One region of the Pseudoalteromonas sp. S3776 genome, then DNA from elsewhere that is predicted to be linked to it. Evidence: predicted binding sites of a transcription regulator. Region 1 holds the regulator's gene; each other region holds the start of a gene.
The links. Region 1 encodes LexA, which represses DNA repair genes until DNA is damaged. Its sites were predicted from a motif close to TACTGTATNNNNATACAGTA; they were not measured.
Positions count from the first base shown of each region.

Region 2: CWC16_RS12880 (SulA-like leucine-rich domain-containing protein) is a predicted target of LexA. The motif match lies at 2,987-3,006, and genes of this name have one in related genera.
Region 3: ruvC (crossover junction endodeoxyribonuclease RuvC) is a predicted target of LexA. The motif match lies at 3,315-3,334, and genes of this name have one in related genera.
Region 4: CWC16_RS01145 (DUF4007 family protein) is a predicted target of LexA. The motif match lies at 4,378-4,397, and genes of this name have one in related genera.

Region 1 is NZ_PNCU01000014.1:29,375-36,913, forward strand. Features, by position in the region: gene hmpA (NO-inducible flavohemoprotein) at 1-60, shown strand, start outside; gene CWC16_RS06740 (hypothetical protein) at 121-489, opposite strand; gene CWC16_RS06745 (S41 family peptidase) at 489-2,108, opposite strand; gene CWC16_RS06750 (endonuclease) at 2,219-2,878, opposite strand; gene CWC16_RS06755 (hypothetical protein) at 2,935-3,636, opposite strand; gene CWC16_RS06760 (DUF7218 family protein) at 3,780-4,031, opposite strand; gene CWC16_RS06765 (hypothetical protein) at 4,263-4,643, shown strand; gene CWC16_RS06770 (PaaI family thioesterase) at 4,654-5,094, opposite strand; gene lexA (transcriptional repressor LexA) at 5,272-5,889, shown strand; gene coxB (cytochrome c oxidase subunit II) at 6,361-7,503, shown strand; gene ctaD (cytochrome c oxidase subunit I) at 7,503-7,539, shown strand, end outside.
Region 2 is NZ_PNCU01000031.1:32,843-40,381, forward strand. Features, by position in the region: gene CWC16_RS12865 (hypothetical protein) at 1-638, shown strand, start outside; gene CWC16_RS12870 (NCS2 family permease) at 889-2,181, opposite strand; gene CWC16_RS12875 (tetratricopeptide repeat protein) at 2,299-2,754, shown strand; gene CWC16_RS12880 (SulA-like leucine-rich domain-containing protein) at 3,030-3,464, shown strand; gene CWC16_RS12885 (YchJ family protein) at 3,507-3,986, shown strand; gene CWC16_RS12890 (DUF6172 family protein) at 4,103-4,405, opposite strand; gene CWC16_RS12895 (VC2046/SO_2500 family protein) at 4,596-5,123, opposite strand; tRNA gene CWC16_RS12900 (tRNA-Tyr) at 5,236-5,320, shown strand; tRNA gene CWC16_RS12905 (tRNA-Tyr) at 5,369-5,453, shown strand; gene CWC16_RS12910 (M48 family metallopeptidase) at 5,516-6,166, opposite strand; gene CWC16_RS12915 (MHYT domain-containing protein) at 6,465-7,539, shown strand, end outside.
Region 3 is NZ_PNCU01000065.1:5,445-12,983, forward strand. Features, by position in the region: gene ruvB (Holliday junction branch migration DNA helicase RuvB) at 1,106-2,113, opposite strand; gene ruvA (Holliday junction branch migration protein RuvA) at 2,121-2,738, opposite strand; gene ruvC (crossover junction endodeoxyribonuclease RuvC) at 2,741-3,265, opposite strand; gene CWC16_RS17830 (ABC transporter permease) at 3,396-5,897, opposite strand; gene CWC16_RS17835 (ABC transporter ATP-binding protein) at 5,887-6,600, opposite strand; gene CWC16_RS17840 (arylesterase) at 6,601-7,224, shown strand; tRNA gene CWC16_RS17845 (tRNA-Pro) at 7,397-7,473, shown strand.
Region 4 is NZ_PNCU01000001.1:254,795-262,333, forward strand. Features, by position in the region: gene CWC16_RS01140 (hypothetical protein) at 1-3,363, opposite strand, end outside; gene CWC16_RS01145 (DUF4007 family protein) at 3,365-4,303, opposite strand; gene CWC16_RS01150 (DUF262 domain-containing protein) at 4,553-6,868, shown strand; gene CWC16_RS01155 (DEAD/DEAH box helicase family protein) at 6,874-7,539, shown strand, end outside.

The DNA.
Region 1 (7,539 bases):
CTAGGCGTTAAAAACGAGCATATTCATTACGAAGTGTTTGGTCCGCATCAAGACTTATAAACCAAGTGAAAAATGATAAAGGCACACAGTATTAATGCTGTGTGCCTTGTTAATAGTATTTTATTGCGCTTTACAACTTACGTTTTTAAGCTCAATAGTAAGATCTTTTTTAGGATAATAAAGCACGCACTGCTCGGCAATTATTTGTAAAACAAATTTTTCAGACTTTATATTATGCGCGCCCATTATGGGCATGCCATTTGAATCTTTACTTGTACCATGGCTTAGTAAAAGCTCACTGCGTTTGGTAAAAACGGTGTCGGCCAGTGTAACTAGTGTGCCGCCTTTCGCTTTTATAATCGCTTGCTGGAGCGTGGCTATAACGCCTGGGTTTACCTCGGTAAGTAGTGCAGGCTTGGCAGTGGCAGTATTCATACTGTTACAGCCTCCAATAAATAATAAGGTTAATATTGCCAGTAGTTTAGCCATTACTTATCCTTATTTAACGTAGGCCATGTTAAATCCATATTGCCACGGTTAAAGTCATTAGGTGCGTTTAGAGGTAATAGTTGCTTGCTATCGCCAGCCGCGCTTTGTATTTGCGTTTTGATACTCGCAGAGGCGGTGCTAATAGGGCACGTGCCGTTATTATCTATATGGTAAAGCGCAGTAGAGAGTATCCCTTCGTTTGGATCGCCTAATTGATTGTCGAAGTCATCACTCACTACACAACCTTTCACATCCGCATCAAACTGCGGTGTTGGCGTAGGCGTAAACCCTGCTGCATATTCACCAAACCCTTTACTGTTTACGCCACTAAATTGAATGGTGTAATAAGTGGTGCCACAGTTATGTGTTGGAGTAAAACCGTATGGTTTACCGCAGGTCGTGTCGCCAATGAGTATTACCTCGGCGTCAATGCCTTTTAGACCATTAATAAAGGCTTCCGATGCCGAACAGGTGCCTGATGTGCTAAGCACATACACTTTAGATAAGTTTAAGTCGGGTAGGTTATCACCGGTGCTAAAAAAGGTTGAGTAATCAATTTCTTCATCTATGAACGGGAAAGGTGACTCTACAGGTTGCTTGTCGTTTCGCTGAGTTTGGTAATAAATACGGTTTTGGATATTAGCACTGCCGGCTACCATGTAGGCAAGCTGCGAAGAAAGCGCTAATAAACCGCCTCCGTTGTATCTAAAATCAATAACAAGTTCTTCTACGTTATCGGTTTTAAATTTATTAACCGCCGCAATTAAGCCTTCTTGAGCAATACTTATATGACTATTAAACTGCATGTACCCTACGCTAGTGCCATTTTCGGTGGTAATGGTTTTTACGTTTTGTACAGGCGTTTGTTCTATGTTGCCAGCCGTTACGTTAAAGGTTTTTTCAGCGCCATCGTTACTGCGCACAACGATGGTGTGCGAGTCGCCATTAGTGGGGCTAAATAAGCCTTCGTTTAGGGTATCTACGCCTGCTTGTGTGCTGGTATTAATGCTTACGCCATCAACTTCGAGCACCGTATCGCCACGTTGAAAACCAATTTGGCTTGCTGGTGAGTCATCTTCTAGGTAGGCAACACGCAAAATTCTATCAGCTGGGTCGCCTATAAATGCCCAGTTTATGCCATAGCCTGAGGTTACACCTGATTGTGCTTCTTGAAAGTAGTCCTCGGAGGGCTCTGAAAAATGAAAGTTATCTTTTTTATCACCAGAGTCGGTTAGTTCTTCGGTTTTTAGTTGGGCAAAATAACTGGCCACTGTAGCAAAGTTTTCAGGGTCGTTATCGGCTATTTCATCATACCAAAGGTAGGTTTCATTGCTCCACGAGCGAAGCCAAAGCTTTTCGTAAAGTGCTGAACCGGCTTGGTCTGGGTAAGGCTCATTATTATTAAACGGATCGTTACCTGTGCGTGGGTTTTCGCAAAAGTTTTTTAACTCATCCGATGGCTCAAATACACCTGCCGTCCATGTTGGGGCTGTGCTTGCAGGAGGTGTGATGACTGGAGCGGGCGTTTCATTCATGCTGCTACCACCGCCACAGCCAGCAAGTGTTAGGCTTGAGAGTGCAGCAATAATAGCGAGTGATGCTTTGTTATTTTTAAACATACAGAACTACTTTTTGTAAATAAGTTGTTTAAAATACTACAACACCCGCTCATTTATTCAACGTATTAGACTCTAAATTATGTAAATGAGTGTATAACATTTCGCTTGTGTTAAAGCTTGCTTGCGCTGCTTTTATCTGCAAATGCTTGTTTTTTCCACGCATCAAATAGCTTTTGTTGTTTGGCTGATATTTTTAAGCCATATGTTTTTTGCATATAAGCGTAGGTGTCGGCAATGCGTTTGCGGGCATAAAATGGCGGCTCTACTACGCGTTGTCTAAAGTTAACCTTTACCTGGCAGCGGCCATATTGAGTGGCATTTTCGCTCAGCATTCCAAAGCGGTAGTTAGAGCGATCGGCGTTAATTTCGCCAATAGCGGGGGCTAAGTTGTTTATGTCGGCTTCCATTTTTCTAAATTTGGCACTGACCTTTCGACAGTTTTTACGTCCGCCGTTTTGCCAGCATTGTAGCTGGTGGCCAAATTCCCATGCGGGCACTATGTGCTCCCATTCAATACGTAAAGCGCGCTGGTTTACTTTGCCTGAGCGGGTAAATGTATTACGAGGCACATAACCACAACCCGCTGGATCTGGCACTAGTTTTTTACCTTGTTTTTTAATGTCGCAGCCGCAGTAGAGGCTTTTGGCGTTATTAGGCAGGGTTTTAATTAAGTGCCTTTTAGCCGTTGAAAAACGGGTAAATTCCTCACTCGATGCCGAAAAACAAATACAACAAGCCACAAAGGCTAAAATAAATTTAAGCATATCCATCACATACGTGAACTACAGGAGGCGCTAGTTTAAGGCCTTGAAATTAAAATATAAACCTATTTAAAAATCCTTTTAAGCCTTAAATTTTGCAAAAGTAGCAACATGCCGCATAAACAAAATAGCACGCTGGTGGCTGCAAAGCTGATTAGTAATGGGTTGTTAAAATCTTCTCGCTCGTCGTAATCCATTATGTGCAGCATCCAAAAAAAGTCGAATATACGCCATAGAGTGCTGCGAACAGTAATTACTTTGCCGTTAATTGCATTTAAATACAGCGTGGTATTAAAGGTGTCTTTAAATTGTACTTGCCACACATTTGTTTTGTATCCGACCTCTCGAGTCCCTTGTTTTAAAAATGTGGTACTTACTGGTTTAGCGTCGATGAGCAAATGAGCCTGCGCATTAGCGGTGATTTGTATTTTAGTGGGTGGCTTAAAAGGGCGGCCCGTTAAGCCATTAAAGCTTTGCTGCTCGGTGCTGTTAATAACAGTAATAAGCGGGGTAGTTAAAAAGTGCTCAAATATTATTTGAGTGGGGTTAGCCACTTGTGACGTAATATTATCGAGTGATGTGGAGTAGTCTGCTTGTGTAAATGGGTTTGTAAGTGTGCGTTTTGCAAGGTGCTTACCATGTACGTATTCAAGTGGTATCGCGCTCATTACTAAGCCACCTAAAAGCCAAGCTAAAATTTGTAAGGCAAGTAAATAGCCTAGCCACTTATGAAGTTTTCGTGCGCGCTTAAAGAGTTGTTTTCTCATTTTGTGCTTCTTATTATTTTTAGCGTTAGTGTATTACAGCTGCCCATGCTTTTACTGCGACATTTTGTCGCAGTTATTCATAAGCTTACTCTAACTTTATAAAAATAATAAAAAGGAGCGATAAAAAATCAGTGAGGCTGCGTTTAATGCTCACGCAGGGCATCTATTAGCTCTTGTTTGCTCATTTTTGAGCGGCCACTAATGCCTACCTCTTTTGCTTGATCGTATAACTGTTTTTTAGTGCGCTTCTCATACTTTGAGGCTTTGCCGCCTTTAACTGCGGTTTTATGAGTATTACTATTAGCAATTCGCGCGGCTTTTTGTTTGCTCATGCCTTCATCGCGAAGTGCATCGTACTGTTCATCATTTTTAATTTGCGGACCATGATCTACCATTATTGTTCTCCTACAGCTTTTAATTACACAGTGTGTGTATAACTTTCATACATAAACGCTAAATTTGTGCTTAACTAGCCTAACCCGTTTAATAAGGCAAATTAGGTGCCAATGGCGTTTAAATAGGTATTTTCTATTAATAAAGCCATGTTTACCGCTTAGTTGATTTGGTATAAAAGTAAAACTGCGTTAAAGTTTGCGATGAAACTATAAGAGGGTAAAAAGCAGACAATGTCGGAAATTCAATTTTTAAATGTAGATCTAGAGCTTGAGTCTAAACATGATATTAGCGCCTTAGTGGCAGACTTAAAGAAAAACGCGACGGTTTTGCATTATGACAAAGACGAATATCGTCAACTTGCGCGTATTGAAGCCTCAGGTGAAATATCAACACCAGATAAAGCGATTAACCATTTGTGCGAGCTTATTGAGTCGTGTTCACGTAATGCGCTTAAACAATGGCTCAGCTGCTCGCGAAGAACGTTTGATATTGGCTTTGAATCGGGCACGTCGCCTAAATGTTTTAACCAAGCCTTACATGCAGACACACTGCTACGTATATCTGCGATTGGTGCAGGTATGGAAATTACTATTTATCCTATCGAAAAATAACAATAAGTAATTATCTGCGCTCTACAACTGCTGCGGTCATTTTTGATACGCAGCACAGCTCATTGCGGCTATTTGTTATTTTTATTTCCCACACAGAACTACGCTTACCAATATGAAAAGCCCTAGCGGTTGCAGTTAAAGTACCATTGCGAGATGCTTTTAAATGGCTTGCGCTAATTTCCTGCCCTACACAATAAAACTTTGTAAAATCGACAACAAAATTAGCAGCATAGCTTGCTACTGTTTCGGCAAGTACTACATTTGCACCACCATGTACCATCCCCATAGGGTTATGATGCTCAGGAATTGCTGGCATTGTGGCAACTAGGTAATCGTCACCAATTTCTGTGACTTCAATACCCATGGTTTTCATTAATGTGCCTTGGCCGTCAATGCCTTCCTCTAACTGTTTGCAAAGCTCTAAAGTGATGGGTTGGTGCCAAATACTCATAATTACTCCTTTATGTTGAAAGCAAATTTATAGCATTTTAAATACTGAACGTCTGTAATTACCTAAAATATATCCAAGTGCGGTGTGTTTAGCTATTTTAAAGCGCAATTTAAATTTGCGATTTTTATTTAACTGTATATACTCACAGTTAAATGTACTGTATGGAAAACCAGTTGTATGCGACCATTAACTAAACGCCAAGCTCAAATACTCGAACTAATAAAAGTTTTTATTAAAGACACTGGTATGCCTCCTACACGTGCCGAAATTGCGCAAACACTAGGTTTTAAAAGTGCTAATGCCGCAGAAGAGCACTTAAAAGCGCTTGCCAAAAAAGGTGTTATTAAAATGAAGCCAGGCGCAAGCCGTGGTATTCAATTGGTTGAAGAAGAAGAGCCAGAGCAACTAGGTCTGCCATTAATAGGTCGAGTTGCAGCGGGTTCGCCTATTTTGGCGCAAGAACATGTTGAGAGCCACTGCAAAATAGACCCACTTATGTTTAAACCTGCCGCTGACTTTTTACTGCGTGTTAACGGTATGAGTATGAAAGATATAGGCATTATGGACGGCGACTTACTTGCTGTACACCGTACTCAAACAGCTGAAAACGGCCAAGTTGTGGTTGCGCGGGTAGATGAAGACGTAACCGTAAAGCGCCTCGAAAAAGCAGGCCGAAAAGTATTATTACACGCCGAAAACGAAGAGTTTACGCCTATAGAGGTAGACCTTGAAAACGAATCTTTTAATATTGAAGGTTTAGCTGTTGGCGTAATAAGAAATGCCGACTGGATGTAATTTTTAACTATTTTTAAGTAACTTTTTATAAATGCGCACTTTTAAGTGTGCATTTTTGTTTTAAGAAAGACCTTCCGCTACCTCAAAGCGCCCTAAAATTATTTAGCCTGTAAACTTTTTTGCACTCGCACTTAACTCCTCTTTTATATGATGCACCCCTAGTTTTACTCGCTATTTAGCAACTAACTTGTGTTTAAGCTGGCGTAATTAAAGCTTATTTTAAAATACAACTTGTTTGTTTTTTATACTAAAACTTGCTTGTTGTACGTTTTTTAGCTAATCATTAATGTGCTGGGCTAACAATAACTCACAGCTTTTTGGTTTTGAGAACACACAAATACACATTCATTGTTGACGCAGCTATACCAATCAAAACAAATTAGGTTGGTTAAATAATAAAAATAACGAATTGGCGTTTAAGCCGTATGCCTCTTCGCTTTGCATTCGCAATAGCATCAAAGGAGCCGTCACATGGGTAAACTGACCTCTGCCTTGTGGCTTGTATTGATTATGTTCCCGCAGCAAGTGCTGGCTAATAGCCAATACAATATGCGCAAGGGCGTAACCGATATAAGTAATAATGTATATCAGCTACACATGACAATATTTTTAATATGTTGTGTGATTGGGGTGATAGTGTTCGCAATTATGTTTTGGGCACTAATTCATCACCGTAAATCTAAAGGGGCAGTTCCTGCCCAATTTCATGAAAGTACCAAAGTAGAAATTCTTTGGACTGCCATTCCGTTTGTTATTTTAATTGCCATGGCAATCCCTGCCACTAAAACCTTGATTGCAATGGAAGATGCCAGTAAGGCCGACTTAACCATTAAAATCACTGGATCACAGTGGAAGTGGCATTATGAATATATGGGCGAAGACGTGGAGTTTTATTCTATTTTGTCTACCCCTCAAGACGAAATAGCCAACCTTGCTAATAAAAACCCTAATTACTTACTTGAGGTTGATAAACCTTTAGTACTGCCAATTAATCAAAAGGTGCGTTTTTTAATGACCTCTGATGATGTTATTCACTCTTGGTGGGTACCTGATTTTGCCGTTAAAAAAGATGCCAACCCGGGGTTTATTAATGAAACGTGGACCAACATCAACGAAGAGGGTATTTACCGTGGCCAGTGCGCCGAACTGTGCGGTAAAGATCATGGTTTTATGCCCGTGGTAGTTGAAGCTAAGTCACAAGAGGATTTTAACGCGTGGCTTGCAGATGCTAAGCAAGCTAAGCAGAAAGCGGCATTAGCCGATGCAGCCCTACTTGAGAAAACGATTCCTAAAGAAGAGTTAATGACGCTAGGTGAGCAAGTGTATATGGCAAGTTGCGCTGCGTGTCATCAGCCAACAGGTATGGGGTTACCGGGTGTGTTTCCAGCGCTTAAAGGCAGCCCCATTGTGCTTGGTGATATAAAAGATCATATAGATATTGTAATTCATGGCCGTCCTGGCACCGCAATGCAGGCATTTGCAAAGCAGTTATCTATAAAGCAACTTGCGGCAGTAATTACCTACAAACGCAATGCGTGGGGTAACGATACGGGTGATGTTATCCAACCTAGTGAAATTCAGGCAGCACTTGATGCTGATGGGGAGGCGAACTAATGAGTAGCATAGTAGAACAACCACACGCCAATGACG
Region 2 (7,539 bases), on a different contig from region 1:
AAAAAGCGATAATCGAAGAAACCGAAGAGGCGCTAATGAATAGTGCCAATATTCCGCTTTCTGAAAATGTTATACGCGCTTTGCAACGTAGATGTTACGAGGCGCTAAACGCCATGGTGAAACACTCACCTAATTCTAAAGCATTAAAAAGTAGGATGAACGAAGCAAAAGAAAAGCTAAGTGCGCCAGTACAAGGCAATAGCAACGACAACTTATCGCTACCAAGTAACGACAAACAATTAGTTTCGTTAATACAAGGTATAAAAAAGCTTAGAGTAATTATGCGTTCGGAGCATAGTAAAGGACGCGTAGATAGCCAAGTATTTGCCGCAGAAGACAAGCGTCTAGAAAAATTACAACTGAGAATTAATATAGAAAGCCAAATAAAACGCGGTTTATCTGCTCGTTCGGCAAGTATGGTGGGCTCTGCCAGGCAGTATTTTGAGAAAGCCTATGCCACGCTTAGTGCCGTTACCTATTCAGATGAATACGTAAATACTAAACGCCAAGAAGTCGAAGCCTATTTAGAAGAAATAAGTACTGAGCTAAAAGCGTCAAACGCCACCGCCCTTAAGAAAAAAGCAGAAGCTGAGCAAGATGAACTCGATGTGTTATTTGCCCCTAAAAAGAAATGGTAATTTTAAATAACCAAAAGTAAGCCCATACACAATGTATGGGCTTTTTTGTATCTGCTAAACTGTTTTTACCATGGGTGAATACAAATGTACTTTAGGGCACTACCTAGCACTCACTCCGTTATAAACTCTCATTTACCACTGCAAGAGATATACACGGTATAACTAGGCAATGGCACTGAGTGATAGCCGCTAAATAATAATTTACCCGCCCTTGAGTACATCTGTTAATTCAACGAATCGGCATTAGCTATTATGATAAAAACGCAAACTTGATAATAAACAGCGCCGTTAAAATCCACACACTAATACTCACTTGATCGCGTTTATCACATAGTAACTTAACCGCAGTATACGATATAAAACCAAGCGCAATACCATGTGCAATAGAGAATGTAAGTGGCGTCATAAGCAGTACAACACTTACCGGAATTGCATCGCTCATATCATCCCAGTTCACAAACTTAAGGTTTTGCAGCATTAATACCGCAACGTATAAAATAGCACCCGCTGTTGCATAAGCTGGCACCATTTGCGCAAGCGGCGCAAAAAACATCATTAGCAAAAAGCATACACCTACAACGACGGCTGTTAAGCCAGTACGCCCGCCAACTGATACACCGGCCACAGACTCAATATAAGAAGTGGTTGTTGAAGTACCCAACATTGCGCCGGCAATGGTCGCTGTACTATCTGCACTTAAAGCACGCCCTAAGCGCGGCATGTTGCCTTTTTCATCGGCTAAGCCTGCTTTTTGAGTTACCGCAACCAACGTCCCTGATGTATCAAATAAGTCAACAAACAAAAACGCAAAAATTACGCTTAACATGGAAAGTTCAAGGGCCGCTGCAAAATCAAGTTGCATAAACGTAGGTAAAATAGACGGTGGCATTGAAATTACGCCGTGGTACTGAACTAAATCAAGGCTTAACGCAATACCTGTTACTAGCAAAATGCTAATAAGTACGCCACTTTTTATATCGCGATAAAGTAAAGCCGCAATCACAAAAAAGCTTAATATAGCTAATAAAGGGCCCGCCGAAGTGATATCACCAAGCTGCACTAATGTTGCTGGGCTTGAAACAATAATCCCTGCATTTTTTAGTGCAATTAACGCTAAAAACGCGCCTATACCTGTTGCTATAGCTTGTTTTAAAACCAAAGGAATCGCATTAATTATCCACTCGCGGACCTTAAACAAACTTAATATTAAAAATATACAACCAGACATAAATACCGCACCTAATGCAGCCTGCCAGCTATAACCCATCCCTAAAACTACACCATAAGTAAAAAATGCGTTAAGGCCCATACCTGGCGCAAGTGCTAAAGGATAATTGGCCCACAGCCCCATAATAAAACAGCCAATAGCAGCTGCAATACAAGTGGCTACAAATGCAGCACCTTGATCCATGCCTGCTTCAGCAAGCATTGCAGGGTTAACAAATACAATGTAAACCATAGTGATGAAAGTAGTGACTCCTGCAATGCTTTCGCGTCGCACATTGGAGTTGTTTTCGCGGAGTTTAAATAGAGCTTCGAGCATAATAGACTTGTGGTTGTAAAAAGTGACGAGATTTTATCATAAAATTAAGTATAAACAGGACATTTTACCTTGCGATATACTAAACTGTTGACGTAGAAACTATATAAAAGAAAATGTATGAATAAGACTCAGCCTAGCGGACAAGACTTAGAGCAGCAATTAAACAACATTTTAGACTTTGTAACTCAGCCTATAAACCAAAGCGCTGAAAGCAATAGTGATGTAAGCGAGCACACAGCACTTAATAAAGCACTGTATTATTTAAAACATAATCAAGCACCATTGGCAGCTAAATGGATGCGTCTTGCCGCAATGGCCGGAAATCATCGCGCCCAGTTTTATTTAGGATTATTTTTTGTCAAAGGCCAAGGCGTACCAAAAAGTGTATTTCACGCAGCAGCATGGCTTAGTTTAGCCAGCAGCCAAGGCTATGAACCGGCAACCGCTGCTTTAGATGATTTAAGAAAATATATCGACACCAAACGTCTTAAAGACGCTCAGTGCTACGCAGCAAGCTTGTTTGAGCAAATACACCAAATACAGTATGCTCACTTAATCCCCAAAAATGACTAACTACTGTATTGCTAAGTACTGTAAAACACATTAAAACAACTGTATAGCCACCTCTTAAGTACTGTATAGCGCTGCTACACTTTATACAGTTGCGCAAGCACCCTCATTTTTCACTCTCACAGATAAATTATAAGCAACTGTTTTTAAAGTGTTATTTTTATTATTTATTTTTTAAAGTCATCAACTGTATAAAAAATAACAAAAAACACTTGCACACAACAACTGTATAAACTACTGTATACATGTACTGTATATAAACCCAGTGAGTGAGACCTATGCTACAGCCAATTACCGTAAGAAACGTTAAAAGCTACCAACAACATGACGAAAATGAGTTAGTAAACTTAATAAAAGTCGAAGATGAAATTTCTGCAACATTTGAGATGCTAAAAGTGTTGCACCAATACAATAGCTCGAATGCGTGGACCTTACTAATTGCGCCTGACCATGTGCCCAGTAAAGCCTTACTAGATAGCTGCTCTATTGATACCAGCAAATTGCTTGTGATAAGGCAAAAGCATTTAGTAAATTTAGAGTATGTGCTTAACTCCGCACTTCATAATGGAAATTTTGCAGCCATTATTACGTGGACCGACATAGTCAGTGAGCAACAGCTTGTTAATTTATCGCTTAATTTAAATAAAAGAAGCGCTAAGCTATTTTGCTTTACTAAAAAAACCAGCACTACAGCAATATCACTTACTCAATAAGCTTGGTAAAATACATTTTTGATTTATGTTAATTAGTATTTTATGAGTGTAACCAGTACCAGCGCCTGCAAATGCAACAGTCAGCTTAATTATGGCGACTGTTGCCAACCTTATCATCTTGATATAAAAACCCCAGAAACACCTGAGCAATTAATGCGTTCGCGTTTTAGTGCTTATGCATTAAAAAATGCATCTTATGTATTTAAAACTTACGCTAAAGAAAAACAAGCACAAAACCCAGTAAATGAAATTGCTGACTTTGCCAATAGCTGCCGCTTTGTAAAATTAGTTGTACGCGACACAAAACAAAGTGATGAGCGAGGCTCTGTTGCCTTTAACGCGTATTATTTTTACCAAAACTTATATTGTGAACTGGATGAGAAATCAGACTTTATAAAAGAGGATGGTGAATGGCGTTATTTAGAGGGTATTATTAATCCGGTAGCCGATATTAAAGTTAATAGAAATGACCCCTGCCCTTGCGGAAGTGCTAAGAAATATAAAAAATGCCACGCTTTATAAAGTAATACACTTAAAGTATAACGACGCTTAAGTAATTTCAATAACGAACTTAACCACTAGCTAAAACAAAAAATGGACCATTTAGGTCCATTTTCTACAATATTGTTATTGGGTTTTTATTCATCATCATCTAAATCGAACGATTCACGCTGCGCAGGTCTAGCTAAAATCTCAACATAGAATGAAGTAAGCGCCTGCTTTTCGATTTCGCTGATCTTGTTGTTAATTTCAGCTACGTGAACAACTTCGGCATCATCGGCACTTGTGCCAAACTTACAGTCAAACGCCCAGTAATCAGCTTCAACAGGTAGCGTTTTATTGCGCTCTCTTTTCAAATATTTTTTCACTTCATGCTTTGCAGCATCAACCATACGAGGGTATTTGATTTTCTCATGATTTAGCGTGAATGTTTTCTTCATTACGTTCCTAATTACCTTGATTTAATGATAATGGCACTCAAGTCATACCATTTGCAGCCATTATAGCAATTGCATTTAATTTGTGGATGCTTTTTTTAAACAAAAAAAGAATTGTTCTATTTTATTGCATAACCGATTATTAAATATAAGGTGTTTTAGGCTTTTAAAACGTACAAGTGTTAAATTATTTTTATGCGTTAGCAACAAGCAATGGCTTATGTATAGCCTCATTAGTTAAATCGTCATAAAATGCTGCGGCGTCCATTTGTGGACTTGCAAGCGCGGTGTGCGTGTCATTTAAGCGTCTGCGTACTGATAGTTCACAATTATCGATTACTGTTAAAGGAATATGTAACTTATCATCTCTAATCGCTAGTGGCTCAGGGTTTAAGCAGTGACTTAATTTTATTGCTTTCATACCTGCTTGCTCACCTTGTTGAACAATCACCGATGCGTGCTCTTGCCCTATGCTCATATCAAATTTATCGGGAGCTAATAATTGCTTTGGCCCAGCACCAAAGCGCTCCCTTAACTGTTCTTCGTCTACATAAGCACTATGCGTCTCACTTTTTGGCAAGTGAAATTGACTAAAATCCAGCGCATCATGCGATAGCATCGCTAATAAAAGTGAGAATTCACCTCTGCGATTTTCATGCACACTTTTATTTAGCCTGGTCTTTAGCTGACTCTCTGTGATTAACAAATCATCGATTTGCATAGTCTTTAGCCGATTATGATAACTGGTAGATATTTATCGGCTTTATTTCAAATTTCTTTAGCTTTTTTCTTTACTTAAATACGCAGTTTGCTATTATCAGCGCCGTTGCATTGGAGGGGTTCCCGAGCGGCCAAAGGGATCAGACTGTAAATCTGACGGCTCAGCCTTCGCTGGTTCGAATCCAGCTCCCTCCACCACTTTTCTTACCGCTAAGTTAAGTGGGGCCAAATGTAACAAAATAGTGTGGAGGGGTTCCCGAGCGGCCAAAGGGATCAGACTGTAAATCTGACGGCTCAGCCTTCGCTGGTTCGAATCCAGCTCCCTCCACCACTTCTTATCTTCAGTATCTTTTTCTATCTCTTTTTTATCACTATTTAAATCTCATTTTTAGACTAATTATCAAATACCCACTGTAATGTTGCCCCGTGATTTTTAAGCCATGCTGATGCCAATTTATAATCGGGATAAAATTTAGCTACGCGCTTCCAAAAAGCGTTGCTGTGGTTTAAATGCGTTAAATGAGCCAATTCGTGCACAATAACATAATCAATTATATGATGCGGTGCCCCAACAAGGTTTAGGTTAAAGGTTAGTTCTCGTCGAGAATTACAACTCCCCCACTTACGTTTATAACTTCCAATCGTCAATTTAGTCGGTAATGCTTCTGACATCTGTTGGCAATAATAGGCTAAACGCATTTCAATGTAGTTTGTTAGCATTTCTTCAAGAGCAAGGCAAAGTAGCTGCTTACGTTTTTCGAGCTGTTTTTTTACTCGTTTAGAAGTGTAAATAATAAACTCGCTGTCGGACTGCTGAACATACGAGCGTGTCCCTTTAGCGAAAGTAATAGTATATGGTTTAGCAAACACCGTAACTTTCTGACTTTTAAATGGATATTGATGAACATCAATAGCATTAAGTTGTTTATGTAATTGCGCAGCTACCCACTCTTTTTTACTGAGCAGCCATTGTTCTATATGTATTTTTGATACGTGCGTAGGTGCATAAACAGTAACTAATTGTTGGCTAACTTTTATTGCCACTGTTTTACGCCTTGTACTTCGCTTTAACTGATACTCAAACAAGGTGTATGCTCAAAATCTAAAAAAGCCTATTATAAAGCCTTATCTATTCAATGTAGTTATTTAACGATAAATAAATAGGTTCAGTATTTTTTACTAACTCAAAATAACGTTTTATTAATGAAGTGCACTGCGTATGTTAATATTTTTACAAGAAAAAGTAACTTCACAGATTTATAGTATAAATTATTAGATTAACAGTTTATTTATATAATAAATCTATTAAACTAGTTTAATAAAGATACTAATTTGAGTCGTTATGCTCTCTGCATTTTTTATAACCGATCAAGATCCGAGCCTTATTATCAATGGTGCATATAACCCTATACTGGTTAGTTTATCGGTCATTACCGCTATTTTTGCGGCCTTTTTTACCGTATGGTTAGTTGATGTAGCTAAGCAAACACAGTTCGAAAGCTATAAACGCCTAGCCAATATAACCGGAGCCACTGTTTTATCGGCCGGCATATGGAGCATGCACTTTATAGGTATGTTGGCTTTTTCGCTATGTACAGATATAAGTTATGATCCGCTGATAACCCTTTTATCTTTTTTACCTGCATTTATTGCATGCCAATATGCCTTTTCGATTTTAGTAAAATCGCAAGGCTCGTTCAAACACCTTATTATTTGCTCTATTTTACTTGGCTCAGGTATTGGCACAATGCACTACAGTGGCATGGCGGCTATGGAGCTGGCCCCGTTACTACGTTACGACCCAGCCATGTTTGCTTTATCGATCGTGGTCGCTGTTGGTTTATCGTTTATAGCACTTTTTACCCGTTATTATTTAACGCGTTTGCTACCTAATTTATCACAGATACAAGCGCGTGCTATTACCGCTATTATTTTAGGCTCAGCAGTGGCAGGCATGCACTACATGGGTATGGCCGCTACCCGCTTTGTTGCAACCACACCGCTTTTACCTGATTATCAAGAGTCAACCACTGAGCTTGCTTTTGTGGCTATTGCCATAGCTACCGCGACGGTTGCTATAACTTGTGTTATTGCAGTTATAAATGGCATGGTAAGATACCGCTTATTACTTGAGGAAAAATCGGCGGATGAATCGCGCTTAAATGCTATTTTAGGCACTGCTATTGATGGCATTGTAACTATAGATCACACCGGCATTATATTGAGCTTTAACGAAGCTGCCAGCAAAATTTTTGGTTGGCGAGAAAGTGACGTTCAGGGGCAAAATGTAAAAATGCTGATGGCCGATGAAATCGCCCGCCACCACGATGGCTATTTGTCTAACGCCAAAAATGTAGATCTTGGTAAGGTAATTGGTATAAATAGAGATGTCTCTGCTAAGCACAAAGATGGCCACC
Region 3 (7,539 bases), on a different contig from region 1:
TACGCAGAAAACTTGATAAAATGCTGCGTTTATTCATAAAAAGTGCATAAGCACGCAAAAGCTATTCATGTCATTATGCATGTACTAATTTAACTAATAGTGTAACAATACAGCTCACACCAATTGTTTATTAATTTTCAGTAACTTATGAAGTTAACGAATAATTAACGCACAAGTTTCGAACAACTAAAAAATTCATCAGATTAGTTTTTTTTATCTGAAATTTTAAATTTTCTAGTTTGAACAAAAAGCACATATTCCGTATTATTCTCCCATACCGAGCTTACGCACTGAATGAAAGATTTTTCATTAAGCCAAGTTCTTAGTAATAGGATTTTTAAACGTATTACATTGTTTTACTCTTTTTGGATAAAACCTAATTAAGTAAAACGTAGTTCCCTGGATTACTTCCTTCAACTTGTTGTTTGCCCGCATTATATGCGGGCTTTTTTTTGCCTAAACTTTCGCGCTTCCTACTCAACCTGAATACTAGGGCCTGCTTACCTTTCGAGGTTAAATTCGCAGCAGCCTGTTTGGTATTTAGGCAAGGCAGAGCCTATGTAGTGTGGTCATTCCCCATAAATAGGCGATAACGACGTATAAATGCCAAACAGGCGCTGCCCTAAGGGTTCTGCCTAGGGGTCATTTACTCATTGTTACTCGGTTTTTACTTAGCCCACTAGGTTACAAACCTCGCGCCGCGATTAAATGGCCCCTAGATTGAACAAATTATAACCCTGAAAGGTCAACAGGCCCTCAATAAAAGCGCATTTCTTAAAGCCGCGTTTTCGCTAAAAGCTTCTCACTAAAAAAACTTATATCAGCCTAATTTAAGATGTCTGTAAGTCTCTTTATAAAAATACAATGTACTTAATTTAAATAACCACACTTTTAAGCTCTCAAAAAGTAGCAAATAAGTGCCGTGATAAATTCAATGGTACGCAGCATAGCCACGCCAGTCTTAACGTTAAGTGAATTACAAAATGAATTTAATTTATTGGTTACATTTGCAACAAAGTGGATGAAAGCTGATTAACTATTAAGAAAATTTTACAATTAAGGGTAGGTACAACCCGCTACATTGACTGTAACGGGCTAAATGAGGTTAATCTTGTTTAGGGAGTAAACCAAAGTGATGGTACGCATTGTCTGACACAATTCGCCCGCGCGGTGTGCGCTGTATAAAGCCTTGTTGAATTAAAAACGGCTCAATTACATCTTCAATGGTTTCTTTTTCTTCGCCGATGGCGGCGGCTAAATTATCTAGCCCTACAGGTCCGCCCATAAATTTTTCGATAATGGCAAGTAAGTATTTACGGTCCATGTAATCAAACCCGCTTTTATCTACGTCAATCATATCTAACGCCTGCTCGGCAACCGAGGCATTCACAGTGCCATCAGATTTTACTTGCGTGTAATCGCGTACACGGCGCAATAGGCGGTTAGCTATGCGCGGTGTGCCTCGCGAGCGCTTTGCAATTTCGGTGGCTCCATCATCGCACATTTGTAAATCTAAATAATGCGCTGAGCGCCCCACTATATATGATAAATCAGCAATAGAATAAAACTCTAAGCGCTGCACTATGCCAAAACGGTCTCTTAGTGGTGAGGTAAGAGAACCTGCACGTGTGGTTGCGCCAATAAGCGTAAACGGCGGTAAGTCTAATTTAATAGATCGTGCTGCTGGGCCTTCACCAATCATAATGTCGAGTTGATAATCTTCCATCGCGGGGTAAAGGATTTCTTCAACTTGCGGGCTGAGTCTGTGTATTTCATCAATAAACAGTACATCGCCCTCTTCAAGGTTAGTAAGCAATGCAGCAAGGTCGCCGGCTTTTTCGAGCACTGGCCCTGAGGTGGTTTTAATACTTACATTAAGCTCGTTGGCGACAATATTAGCAAGCGTGGTTTTACCTAAGCCTGGCGGGCCAAATATTAATAGATGATCGAGCGCTTCACCACGGCTACGGGCAGCCTCTATAAATATTTCCATTTGCTGCTTAACATGCGGCTGACCTTTGTAGTCGGCTAAAAGCTTGGGCCTTATTGCGCGGTCTATGGTGTCTTCGTTGGTTTTTTCGCTCGCGTCAATTAAACGATCAGCTTCAATCATGGGTTACTCACAACATTGATTTTAAAGATTCTTTAATAAGAACCTCAGTAGACATATCGGGTTTGCTTACCGATTTTACTGCTTTTTGCGCCTGTGGCAATTTATAACCTAACGCAACAAGTGCCGATACGGCATCGTCTGCGGCATTATTGGCAATAGTTGCATCGCAAGCGGGCTCTATTACGGCATTATCGCTAAATGGCGTAAATAAATCATTACCCCAATCTTTTAAGCGGTCTTTCATTTCAAGCACTAAACGCTCAGCGGTTTTTTTACCCACACCCGGTAATTTAACCAAGGTTGTGGCGTCTTCGTTGTTTACGCAACTTACAAATTGTTGCGCCGACATGCCCGACAAAATCGCTAACCCGAGTTTAGGCCCCACGCCATTTGCTTTTAACAACTCTCTAAACAGCGCGCGCTCGGTTTTATTATTAAAGCCAAATAATAGTTGTGCGTCTTCGCGTACTACAAAATGCGTGTACACGATGGTGTTTTCGCCAACATTGGGTAAGTCGTAAAAACAGGTCATGGGCATTTGTACTTCGTAGCCTACGCCGCTTACTTCTAATAAAATTTCGGGCGGCTGCTTTTCAACTAAAATGCCATTTAAACGGCCAATCATATTTATTTCCTTAAACGTCCTCTAACGGTTTTGCTGGCGCTACCCGCTAGTTTGATTAAATTTTGTTCTGAGTGAGCATGGCATATTGCAATAGCAAGTGCATCGGCCGCATCGGCTTGCGGTGTACCTGGTAATTTTAAAATATTTTTGACCATGTGTTGTACTTGCGACTTATCGGCGCCGCCATTTCCTACCACGGCTTGTTTAATTTGCCGTGCTGAGTATTCAAATACGGGTAAGTCGGCCATAGAGGCGCCCACGATAGCCGCGCCTCGGGCTTGGCCTAGCTTTAGCGCTGCATCCGGGTTATGCGCCATAAATACTTTTTCTATTGCAAAGGTTTCGGGCGAGAACTGCTCTATTATTTGTGTGATCCCTTGGTAGATCATTTTTAATCGTATGGGGAACTCATGCTCAGCTAATTTTATACACCCACTGCCTAAATAGGTAAATTTAGCACCTTGGTGAGCAACTACACCATAACCCGTTAAACGTGAACCTGGGTCTATCCCTAAAATAATGGCCAAACAGCACACTCATTATTGTTGTTTTTCAATAACGGTAATAATGCCAGAGCACTGTATAAATTACCAGTGGCGAGTAAAAACAAAAACGCCCGCAACTTAGTGCGGGCGTTTAGCATTAATAAAGTATAGCTTAGGCTAAAGCACGTACTAAGCCTTGGGTATTTTGTTTAAGCTTACGGGCAATCATTAAGTAGCCAAGCGCCGCCACAAAAACCCCGCCCGATACTGGCCCTATTAGCCATATTTCAGGGTGCAGTTTACCGGCTAAGTCAAACATTTGCTGCTGAACAATTAGCAAAGCTATATCACTAAATAATGCGGCTACAAACCCAGCTAAACCACCTAATAGCAAAAACTCATAAAGGGTCGCATTTTTTATTAACCGCCCTTTGGCGCCTAAAGTTCGCAGTATTACTATTTCTTGCATTCGCTCACCTAGGCTCGCTTGCACCTGCGATATAAGCACTAATGCACCACACAACACCACAATAGCAAGCACAAAGCCAATCGCTAACGACACCTGCTCAATGGTTGATTGAATTTGCTTTACAAAGTTATCTACATCAATGGCGGTAATAGTTGGATACGTGCGCAGTAACTGGCTAAACGCTTTCTTTTGCTCAGGCTCTATACGCACAGATGAAATATACGTTGCCGGAAAATCTTTTAGCACGTCGGGGCTTAAAATAATAAAAAAGTTAGGTTTTAGCGTAGCCCAGTTTACTTTACGTACGCTAGTTATTTTAGCGTCAAATGATTGCGCACCAATTAGAAATGTTAAAGTGTCGCCTATTTCTACATCTAAACGCTCCAGCATTGATTCCTCAACCGATGCTTCACCCACCGCGCCTTCGCCAAACCACTGTCCTTGCACAATTTCGTTTTGGGCTGGCACGTTTTCAAGCCACGTTAAGTTAAGCTCACGGCCGATGCCTGAACGTGCTTCTTCATCTTTTTTCTCGTTATCTTGCAACGATACTTTACGCGCAACAAGCTCGCCATTTACCGCATTTACGCGCCCACGAATGGTCGGGTAAAAATCAGATACTAAAATATCGTTTTCTGCTAGGTAATTGTTTACAGGCTCAAGTTCGTTTTGCGTAATATTAACTAAAAATGCATTTGGTGCATCGGCGGGTAATTGAGACTGCCAATCTGAGATCATGTCATTTTTAAGTACAATCAAAAACAGCAGCAATTTTATCGCCAACGAAAAGCTAATAAGCTGCACCGCATTTACGTTGGCACGCTTTTGTATTGAAGCAATAGCTAACGACCAGCTATTACCTGGTTTTAAGCCTAATTTACGGCCACCACCAAAAATTAATTTTGAAATAACAAACAACACCGCAATCAGAGCCAGTGTAGAAACAAACAAAATAAGCGTTATTTTAATGTTGTTACTAAATAACCACATTAATAAAAACACCGTAAGGGCACTTAAACCTAAGTGCACACGGCTTACGGCTAGTCTGTCGCCTAAATTACGGCGCAATACTCTAAGCGGTGGAATATCAAATAAATCAAGCAGTGGCTTAATAGAAAACATAACTGCACATATAACACCTGTGCTAATGGCCACCAGCCAAGGTTTAAAACCCGCTGCAGGTAAACTCATATCCATGCTTTTTGCTAAATACCCGGTGGCAATTTCTTGTAAACCGTAACCTATGGCTAAGCCAATGATAACCGCCATAGTGCAAACCATGAGTAAATGCATAAAGTAAATTTTACGAATTAATGCGCGGCTTCCGCCAAGGGTTTTCATCATAGCTACGGGGTCGTATTGGCGCTCACAATAACGCTTTGCCGACACAGCAATGGCAACTGTGGCTAAAATAATGCCCAGTAAGCCAGCTAGTAATAAAAAACTTTCTGCTCGGTTTAAGCTATTTGATATAGGCGATTGCCTGTCTTTGACGCCGTACCAGCGTTGATTTTCGGCCATTTGTGGCTTTAACCACTCATAAAACCGCGTTATGTCTGACTCATCGCCTGCATACAATTGGCGGTAGTTCACTCGGCTACCAGGTTGTATCACTTCTGTTTTTGCTACATCAGCAATATTTATGAGTACTCTGCGACTACTCGAAAATACATTAAACGGGGCATCAGGCTCTTCAACTACTACTTTTTCTACATTGAATACGGCAGCACCTAGCTCTACTTGGCTACCAATATCAATATTTAAGCTGTAAAAAACCGATTCACTTAGCCACACATTACCAGGCTTTGGTCCGCCCTGGGCTACTTGCGTTTCGCCAAGCAACGATGATTTAACTTTTAATTCGCCTTTTAACGGGTATTCGTTTGATGCCGCTTTTACCGAGGTAAACTGCATCTCGTCGTTGGCAAATAACATGGTATCAAAGTAGACCATTTGCGCAGTTTGTAAGTTTTCTTGTTTGGCTTTATTAATAAACGCCGTATCTAATTTGTGGGCACTGGCTAGCACTCTATCAGCCGCAATAAACGCACTACTTTTTTGTGCTATGCTTTGTGCTATTCGCTCTGTCACCATAGACAGCGTGAACACTGTTAGTACTGCAAGCGCAATCGCGGCACTAATTACGGTTAGTTCGCCGCGGCGAAATTCGCGGGCAAATAATTTAAGTGCTAACTTAGCCCACATTCGCTACGTCCTCTTTTGAGTTTTTAACTAACTGCCCCGCTTCAATTTGTACAATATGCTGGCACTTTTGCGCGAGTGCTTCATCGTGAGTTACTAAAATTAACGTTGTGCCGTGCTGCTGGTTTAAATCAAACAATAACGACTCCACCATTTTGCCGTTTTTACTGTCTAAATTTGCAGAAGGCTCGTCGGCAAATAAAATTTTAGGTGTGCCAATAAAAGCCCGGGCAATAGCCACACGTTGTTGCTCACCACCCGAGAGTTGCGATGGGTAATGATCTATACGGTGGCTTAGCCCTACTTTTTCTAACAATGCAAGGGCTTGCTCCTTGGCGTCGCTTTCGCCAGCAAGCTCTGCTGGCAGCATCACGTTTTCAAGGGAAGTTAAGCTTTGTACCAACATAAAAGATTGAAATACAAAGCCGACTTTTTCAGCTCGTAATGCCGCGCGTTGCTCTTCATCTAATCTATGAAGTGGCTCGCCATCAAGGATAATTTCACCACTGCTGGCTGTATCTAGGCCCGCTAATAAACTTAATAACGTGGATTTTCCTGAGCCCGATGTGCCCACAATAGCAACTGACTCACCATGCTTGACATTAAAGCTGATGTCGCTGAGGATGGGCAACTCACCTTCGAAGGTAGAAACTACTTTAGACAAACCATTTACTTGAATAATATTTAATTGAGAAAGCGCTGACATATGACTCATTCAATCCTACGTTTTGTATTCGTTTTATTTTTAGTTATCAAACCACTTAGTGCGGCGGCCGACAACACGATTTTAATACTTGGAGACAGTTTAAGTGCAGCCTATGGACTTAAACAAGAGCAAGGCTGGGTTAAATTGTTACAAGATAAATACGATGCAGAGCAGCGTAATATAGAGCTAATTAATGCCAGTATTAGTGGCGAAACAACCGGCGGCGCTTTACGCAGGCTAGATGCCTTACTCGCGCAATACCAACCAAGCCATGTGCTTATTGAGCTAGGTGCTAATGATGGTTTGCGTGGTTTTCCGGTAACAAAAATGCAGGCCAACTTAACGGATTTAATCGAAAAAAGCCAAGCTGAAAATGCTATGGTCGCGCTAATGAAAATTTACATTCCCCCTAATTACGGGCCGCGTTACAGTAAAATGTTCACAGACAGTTTTACACAAGTAAGTGAAAAAACAAATGCTCATTTACTTAACTTTTTTATGCTTAATGTGGCAGATAAGCCAAACTTAATGCAAAGAGATCAATTACATCCAAATAAAGAAGCTCAACCGCTCATACGTGATGAAATGTACGACTCGATCAATCAATGGCTAAATAAAGATTAGGGCCTGTTGTTGTTTGGTGGTTGGATTTGCGGCAGCTTGCTGTTTTGCCAAGACAAAGCCTATGAAGTTGCGCTTTTAAATATAGTTTTTTAGCTTATTTGCGCAATAAACGCGCAAACAAACAATCACTTATTGATTTTTAATAAAATATACGTACTATTGCAAACAACGTCGGTATGTAGCGCAGCTTGGTAGCGCACTGTCATGGGGTGTCAGGGGTCGCAGGTTCAAATCCTGCCATACCGACCATTTAACCTCCTCTTTATTTCTTTTTCACTGTCATTTTTCTGTATTACCTTGTATACATAGCATTAA
Region 4 (7,539 bases), on a different contig from region 1:
CTGATCCATCAAATTTGTTAGTAAATTGGTAAGTGCTGCAAGTTGCTTTTCTTTTGGCATTTTTGCAATAGCGTGTTCAATATTATTCACAGCTGTTTGAACGTCACCGTCAGCAGCTAAATCATGCTTAGTAAAGCTACTATATTCCTGATGGTTACCATCGTTATCTGTAGTTATAAAAGCAATGGGTTTAGACGAGCCTTGAGTATTAAAATTACTGAAAGATTCTATGCGCCTAAATTGTACACATAAATTTTGCAGTTCGTCTAATCCATTTCTTAAGTGCTTATCGGTCCAATTACGCTCAGGAACACCAGTTAAAATATTAATTACGAACTCGAATTTAGCTTTACCATCAATATACTGTGATAAGCGTTTAGCAAGATCTTTTACCTTAGGGCGCTTAGCTTCTTTTTCAACTAAATCACAGCGCTCTTTTAAGGTATTATTAAAATCTTCACCAAGCATGTTCACTATAATTTGTTTGAAGCCATTAAGTAGCATGTCATGCTGAGCACTTAGGTCTTCAATTGCAGTCTTTAGATATGAGCCTAGTTTTTCTTCAACTTCTGGGTCATCTTTTTTAAATCCAAAAACTGCAGGCAAGTCATCTAAAATAAGCTTATAAGGGTCGTTGGCAGCGATAACTTTATTTCTAAAATCCCTTGCTTGTTTAGTAAGTCCGTTTTCGGTTGAGCCAGTAAAGCTTTCACCACTTGTTTTCTTAACCCAAGTCGGCAGTTTATGAATTATTCCTACGATATGTTTAGCAATATTTAAAATAGCTGCCTCATTTTTAGCTTCACCTAAAGTGGCTTGTGCAAGGTTATCTAAAAGGTGACTTTGAATTTCTGATATTTCAAAATATCTAACTCCCGCTTCGCTCGGGTACTTATAGATTTTATTGACAAGCTCTTCATCAAGTTCAGGAATAAAAACGAACTGCTTCGTTGAGTCCCAATCGTAAAATGCTACCTGTCCCTCTAAAGACTTCAAAAGTGCCAAACCATATATGCGGCATAATCCAGCTGTTAAGCCATAAGGAGGTAACATCCACATTTCATAAAGCTCAGCCATGGTTACATGCTGTTTAGCTGAATTGTTCTTTATAAACTCAAATCCACTTTCAAATAATTCATGCATTTGAGGGTTTGCAGCTATTGCCTCTTTAGTCCAATTGCTTGGAAACAAATAACCTTCAGGTGTTTCACAATGCCACCCTTTACTTTTTAAACAAGAAAGGTAAAGGCCCTTTTCTGGTGGGAATGCTTTGTCATCAAAGCCTAAATCTTTTTCATCGCCATTTTCAAACATAGCATTCATTAATTTACGAATTGCGCTATTTGCACTGCCCGAAGGTTTAGAACGATTAACTAGCTCGTTTATAACAGGTGGTGACTTATGGAATATTTTATCAGCGATATTAGAGGCTATTGTGGCTAGAGGTTGTGTTGCTAATTTTTTACCGCAGTACGACCAGCTAGCATTTGTATAAGCATTCTGTATTTCGCTGTCTACATTCGCTTGGGCGAACTTTATTCGGCTTTCTAGTTCGTTTTTAGCAATTAAATCGTGTGTGATCTTTTTCTCTTCTTTTAAGATCTTACGAAGTGCTATTAACTCAATGGCTGCCGTTTTTAAATTAGTAAAGTCTTTGAGCGTACCTATTATTACAAACGGCATTTCTTTCGCGTTTTCTTTTAGAGTTTTAGCGACCTCAGGGTTTGTTGGTAAAACAAAGTATGTGAATGCCTCGCCTGTTTTTGGTTTAGTTACAAACGTTTCAAATACAGCGGTATCAAACTTATTTAATAATTTAGTAGTAGCCCAGCGCATAGTGCCGGTTTTATGGTAATGAGCTGTTGCTAAAATATTTTGTGGTGCAGCGCATGCTTCAGTCCAATCAACACCTTCACTAATAACCTCAATTTGCTCACTAATAAGGTTATTAATATCAATATCACTACCTTGAAACACAAACAAAGCATCGTGTTTCTGGCGATAAATAATTACAGTGCTTGCTTCTAGTTCTTTAATTGCATCATCAACGTCATTTGATTTATATCCACGACAAACAAAGTAGTCTTTAATAAAACTTCGTTTAGCATGTAACTGATGATGAAAGCCAAAAATAGTTAATAAAGCAATAACCTTAGTAATAGCAATATGGAGTTCGTCACCTTTTTGCTCAGCTCTATATATAGCATCAGAGCCTTCAAGCCATGCTTTACTGTCCTGCGAGGTAACAATTAAATGATGTAAATTATGGTAAAGGTAGTCCCAATACATTTCTGGTCGATAAAGATTTAGCTCTTCATTTAGCTCACAGTAATTTGAATCTAAAAACTCTCTAAAGCCAAACTTTTCGTGGGATGCTAAAAAGCCAAATAAGCTGCGTTCGTTTTGAGAAAAGCGACGACGAGATACAGGGCCAAGCAATAAACTCACTATAGGATCTAGTGGCAGTGTTGTGCTAAGTGCATGCCTGTTTTTATTTTGGTTTGTAAAAGCGCCGCTTACAGTACTAACTAAATCGGCGTATTTAGACTGTATTGCATCGGCTACCTTAGGTGCACGGTATATCGAATCACCTACTAGCGTTAAAGACTCATCAATCGATGGGTTAAAGCTTAAATCGCGGTAGCGGCCTTGTACTTTGCTCCATTCTTTTTGAGTTTTAACATCTTTATTCTTAGCGTAGTCAGAAAACGCTTGATGTAAAAAGCCCATGAGCAAAACAGGTCTTTTTGCTTGTTGTACAATATCAGCCAAAGATTGAAATAAGTGTAAATCTTTGTTCTCACGAGATTGATAATCTAAGGCTTTACCCATTTCATCAAGTAAAATTAAAGTACCATCTTCATTTTCACTTGGTTTTTGTAAAAGCTTTTTTATTTCTGCTAAGCATTTATCATCGTCAAAGCTCGCGACTTCTTCTGAGTCAAAATCTTGGTCAAATGCATTTAGCAAGCTAACCAAAATACTGTTTGCGGGGGCTTCTAAACCACAAACATGCTTAACAGTTTGCCAGCCATTTTTTAACGCAAAGCGCTCTTCAAAATTGGTAACAACGCTTTGAGAGCTGTTTAATTTTTTTAGTGCATAATTACGCTGCTTTAAATCTGTAGAAAGCAAGCATGATAAAAACAAAGCAACGGTAGATTTACCCGAACCATAAGGGCCTGTAATTGTAAATGCACGTTGTGTACTATTTTCAAATTCGCGACTAATAGTATCAAGTACATTTATAGCTGTACCATGCAATACAAACTCATCAATAAATGGAGAAAAATCAGTACTCTCGGTATCAATTCGTGTCGAACTTTTGTAGCGTTGATTTATTGTAATTAAAGATTCAGACATGTTATTTACCGTAGTACATTTTTAAGTAATCGATTGCATTATTTTTTATATCAGCAGATATATTTACTTGACGTAAGCCTAAAGAGTCAACCCAAGTTACATTCTTATTTGTAAAGCCTTGTGCTTCATCTAACTTCTGTCCTAACCCAGACTCAGAGAGCCTAAATATTCTGCCAGGTGAGCAAGGTTTAGTAAGTAAAGAATCAAAATCAATAGTGCTTACATTAGAGTCTTTTGTTTCCTCATTAAAAAACTCAAGCAATGCATAAATAAATATTTCAACAGGTAGTTCAGGGCGTTCAACAAGGTTGCTTACATAAAAGCCGCCACCATTATCTTGTACTAAATTTAATTCAGCTAAAGGTGACGTAAAATGGTCTTCATCAACTTTTACAGCTTTTTTTGTTGTGCTATTTTTTTGTTTTTTGCTGTAAGTGTTTAAAAAGCAATCTACGTCTTTTTTTAATGTGCTTAGATTACCTAATTCTGTTTTAACGAGGCGTTTTGCATCATCATAACAGTCATCTACTAGCTTATTTTTTTCAAAATATTGAACGTTAGAGTAGTTAAAAAAGTAACGGTAAGCAGTTAGGCTCATGTTGTTAAAGTTCAGCCAAAAATGAATAAGCCATACAGAACCAGGAAGCTCTAAAAAAGGGTCGTGTCCATCTACGGTTTTATCGCCAAATAAAAACTTTCCGTTATTTGCTACAGAATGAGCTATTTCACCTTTATTTATTTTTTCTATCACATTAGCCGACTCAGCCCAATACTGAATCGCCTTAACCATATTCTTGCCTACACCTAGTTCAACAATAGAGTGACGTATACTTTCTTCGTTAGAAGAAAAGTTTCCTTTATTATTCAAGTGATTAATAGCTTTAAATAGCCATCCATAGCGTAAAGGGAAGGTGTCGTGCCCTGTGAATTTAGCTTTCATGCTTTGTATTTGCCTCTGGAGAATTTATCCAATACCGTTAATAGTATCTTGAAATATAATGAAGAGAAAGGTGTTTTTGTATATACATACAGTTATTGCACACCTAAAAGAAAAAACTATTGTATTCAACTATATGGTTATGTAATCTTACTTTAACAATACTTAATGAGTAATGAAATTTCATTATTTTATAGTTCAACAGTTAATGTAAATTAATGGATTTTTTTAATTACTAAGGGACTAACCTGAATGCAAAAATCTTTAGATATTTTTAAAGCGGAACCAAAATCGGTTTATGATGTTCTATGCGACACCAGTAAAATGGGCTTTTATATGCCTGCATACCAAAGACCATATTCTTGGGAAGAGGCTCACATTAATGACCTGTTCACTGACTGCGATAATGTTTTTAGAAACTTGCTTGAATCGTCAGATGCAATAATATTCTTGGGTTCTATACTTACAGTTGAAGATAATGAAGCTAAAACGGTTTTCCCTTTTAATAAAAAGCAACAGCCTTCAGATATAAGGTTAGTAATTGATGGTCAACAACGTCTTTCGACTTTGACATTAATTTTAGTAGCGCTTAATGAAAGGCTAAGACTTCATTTAACTAACCTGAAAAAGCTGATCGAGAAAGAAGAGTCCGAAGATATCAAAGATTCTTTAGAGGTATTAAAAGAGTCTATCGCGGAGTTAATTACTGATACTTCAAACACTGTAGTTCAAACAGCTGCGGATCACCCTCTTTATAAAAGCTTCCCTAAGATAATTCGCTCTCAGGTGGATTGTTGGGGGAAGGATGAAAGAAAAGCTACCTATAATAGCCCTATAGCAGAGTTATTAATTTCCTATCAAAAGCACGTTCTAGAGTGCAAGACATTAGACAAGTTTACAGAGTTTGACCGTAGTGTTTTAAATGATAGTAGTAAGCGAGTTAGCGAAAACCTTAAAATTATCAGAAAGTTTTTAGGCTATATTGAACAAGGCTTTAATCTAAAAGGTACAGATCAAGAAAGGTTAACAATTGACGACTTATTGAATGTAGAAACATTAGACCTGTGCTTAGATCTCCCTATTGATGAAGAGTTGAAACTCGCTGCTCAAAAACATGTCAAGGTTTCACCAATTATTTTTGTTGTAGCTTTTGCTAAATTTCTCTTACACCGCGTTTGTTTAACGTATGTTGAAGTTAATAATGAATCTTATGCATTCGATATGTTTGAAGCCTTAAATACAACAGGTGAACCACTTACAGCAATAGAGACATTTGTTCCTAAAGTCATAGAACACATTGGTAAAAAGCGTGACGTTAATTCAGATGATGCAGATGAATCAATCAATGTTTTGAAGTCAATAACTGATCGCTTCGAGAAGTTAATAGCCACCAAGGAAAAGAACGATAAAACGAAGGCTTTAATACTAGCTTTTGTTCGAGCTTATGAGGGCAAAGTAAAGGTCACTCATTTACGTGATCAAAGAAAGGCTATGTTAGATAGTTATGAAAAAACTGTGGATATTAGCCGAGATGACTACTTAAACTATTTAGCTACTACTACAGATTTCTTATTTGATCATTGGCAGGCTCTTGAGCCAAACACTCAAGGTTTAGCCAATGCTGAAGATTTAGATATTTCTAATCTATGTCTACGCTATTTAGTTGATATAAAACACGATATTGTACAGCCTCTTTTAGTGCAGTTTATACAACAAGATAAAAAATATGACCAACTTGCATCAAAGTCTTCGGGCTTTAGTGAGGTTTTAAAAGCTATTACTGCATTTAGTGTTCTCTGGCGCGCCATGAGTGGAGGGGCTGATGGTATCGACGGTGTGTATAAAAGGTTACATGAAAAAGGGTTTGAAGTAGGAGGAGTGTTTAATAAAGCTTATAGGCTCAGAGGTAGTACATTGAGTTCTGATGAGTTTAATGTTGCAAACCTCAAGGCTTTTTTCAGACAAGAATTAGATTGTAAAATTTCTTCTAAAGAGTCGCCTAAAGAAGCGAGTTTCGACCAATGGTTAGATATTTCTTCCAAGCAGCCCCTTCTGACTAAGCAGAAAAGTATTAAGCTTTTGTTACTAGCTGCTTTCCATGGAGTAAAGCTTGAAGGCGAAGATTTTGTTCGAACTAATGATAGTAAGTCTCATTTTTTAAATACAACAATGTGGAAAATCTTATCAAAAAAAGACAGGGTAAAAAAAATATACTCTGGTAATGTACAGTGGAATGATAAGTCTATTGCAGACCCTGAAGTTTTTAATAAAATAGGAAATGTCTTGGTTGATCCAAGAAATAGTATTTCTGTAGATGAAGCGTGGGCTGATATAAAACAGTCGCTATTATTAACCCTTAACAATGACTCAATTGAGCACGTGGACAAGTTGATTAATGAATTTAGCGGGCTTTCTGAAGAGACGAAACTGCATACCTCAACTCTGTTGTTAGAGAGTAAATTTGAAGAAATTACTTATTGTGAAGAATGGGATAAAAGGGCAATAGAAGAACGTACACATTTGTTACTAGCTAATGCTTGGGAAAACCTATATAGCTGGTTAGAGTAGTTTTAATGCTTTTTTCTAGTTTACCCTTAAAACCGAAATATAACTCTGAAGAAGACGATATTCTTCAGAGCTTCTATACTCCTTTGCTTAGCTGCGCTGAAAGATATGATAGGGCTGTAGGGTATTTCAGCGCGGCAGTTTTAGCTAGTGCTGCCAATGGGTTAGAAAAATTTATTGACTCAGGAGGGAAGATAAGGTTAGTTATAGGCGATCCTCTCACTGATCTTGAGTATGAAGCGATACTAAAAGGTATGGAAAGTCCTATTGAAGCCCGCTCAACTCAACTTAGCGAAATACTTCTAAATTCCACTAATAAAAATCTTGATATCTTAAGTTATTTGATTGCAAATAAACAATTAGAGGTTAGATTTGCTTTTACTTACCAAGGAATGTTTCATAAAAAAGTAGGCATTTTCTACAAGGCTAGTGAGATAGTTGTTTTCAGTGGTTCAGCAAATGAAACTCTTGCGGGCTTAACTAAATATAACTCGGAGGAGATATCAGTTTATTTTAGCTGGCGCGACTCCTTTTTGGACTATGGCGAGGTTGAAATCGAAAACTTCGTACAATTATGGGAAAACAAACAAAAGAGAACAAAAGTTGTTCCTCTTACTTCTGAGTTTTACAAGAAAATTCAAAAGGGTATAAATCTTAAAGATTTAAGAAAAAAG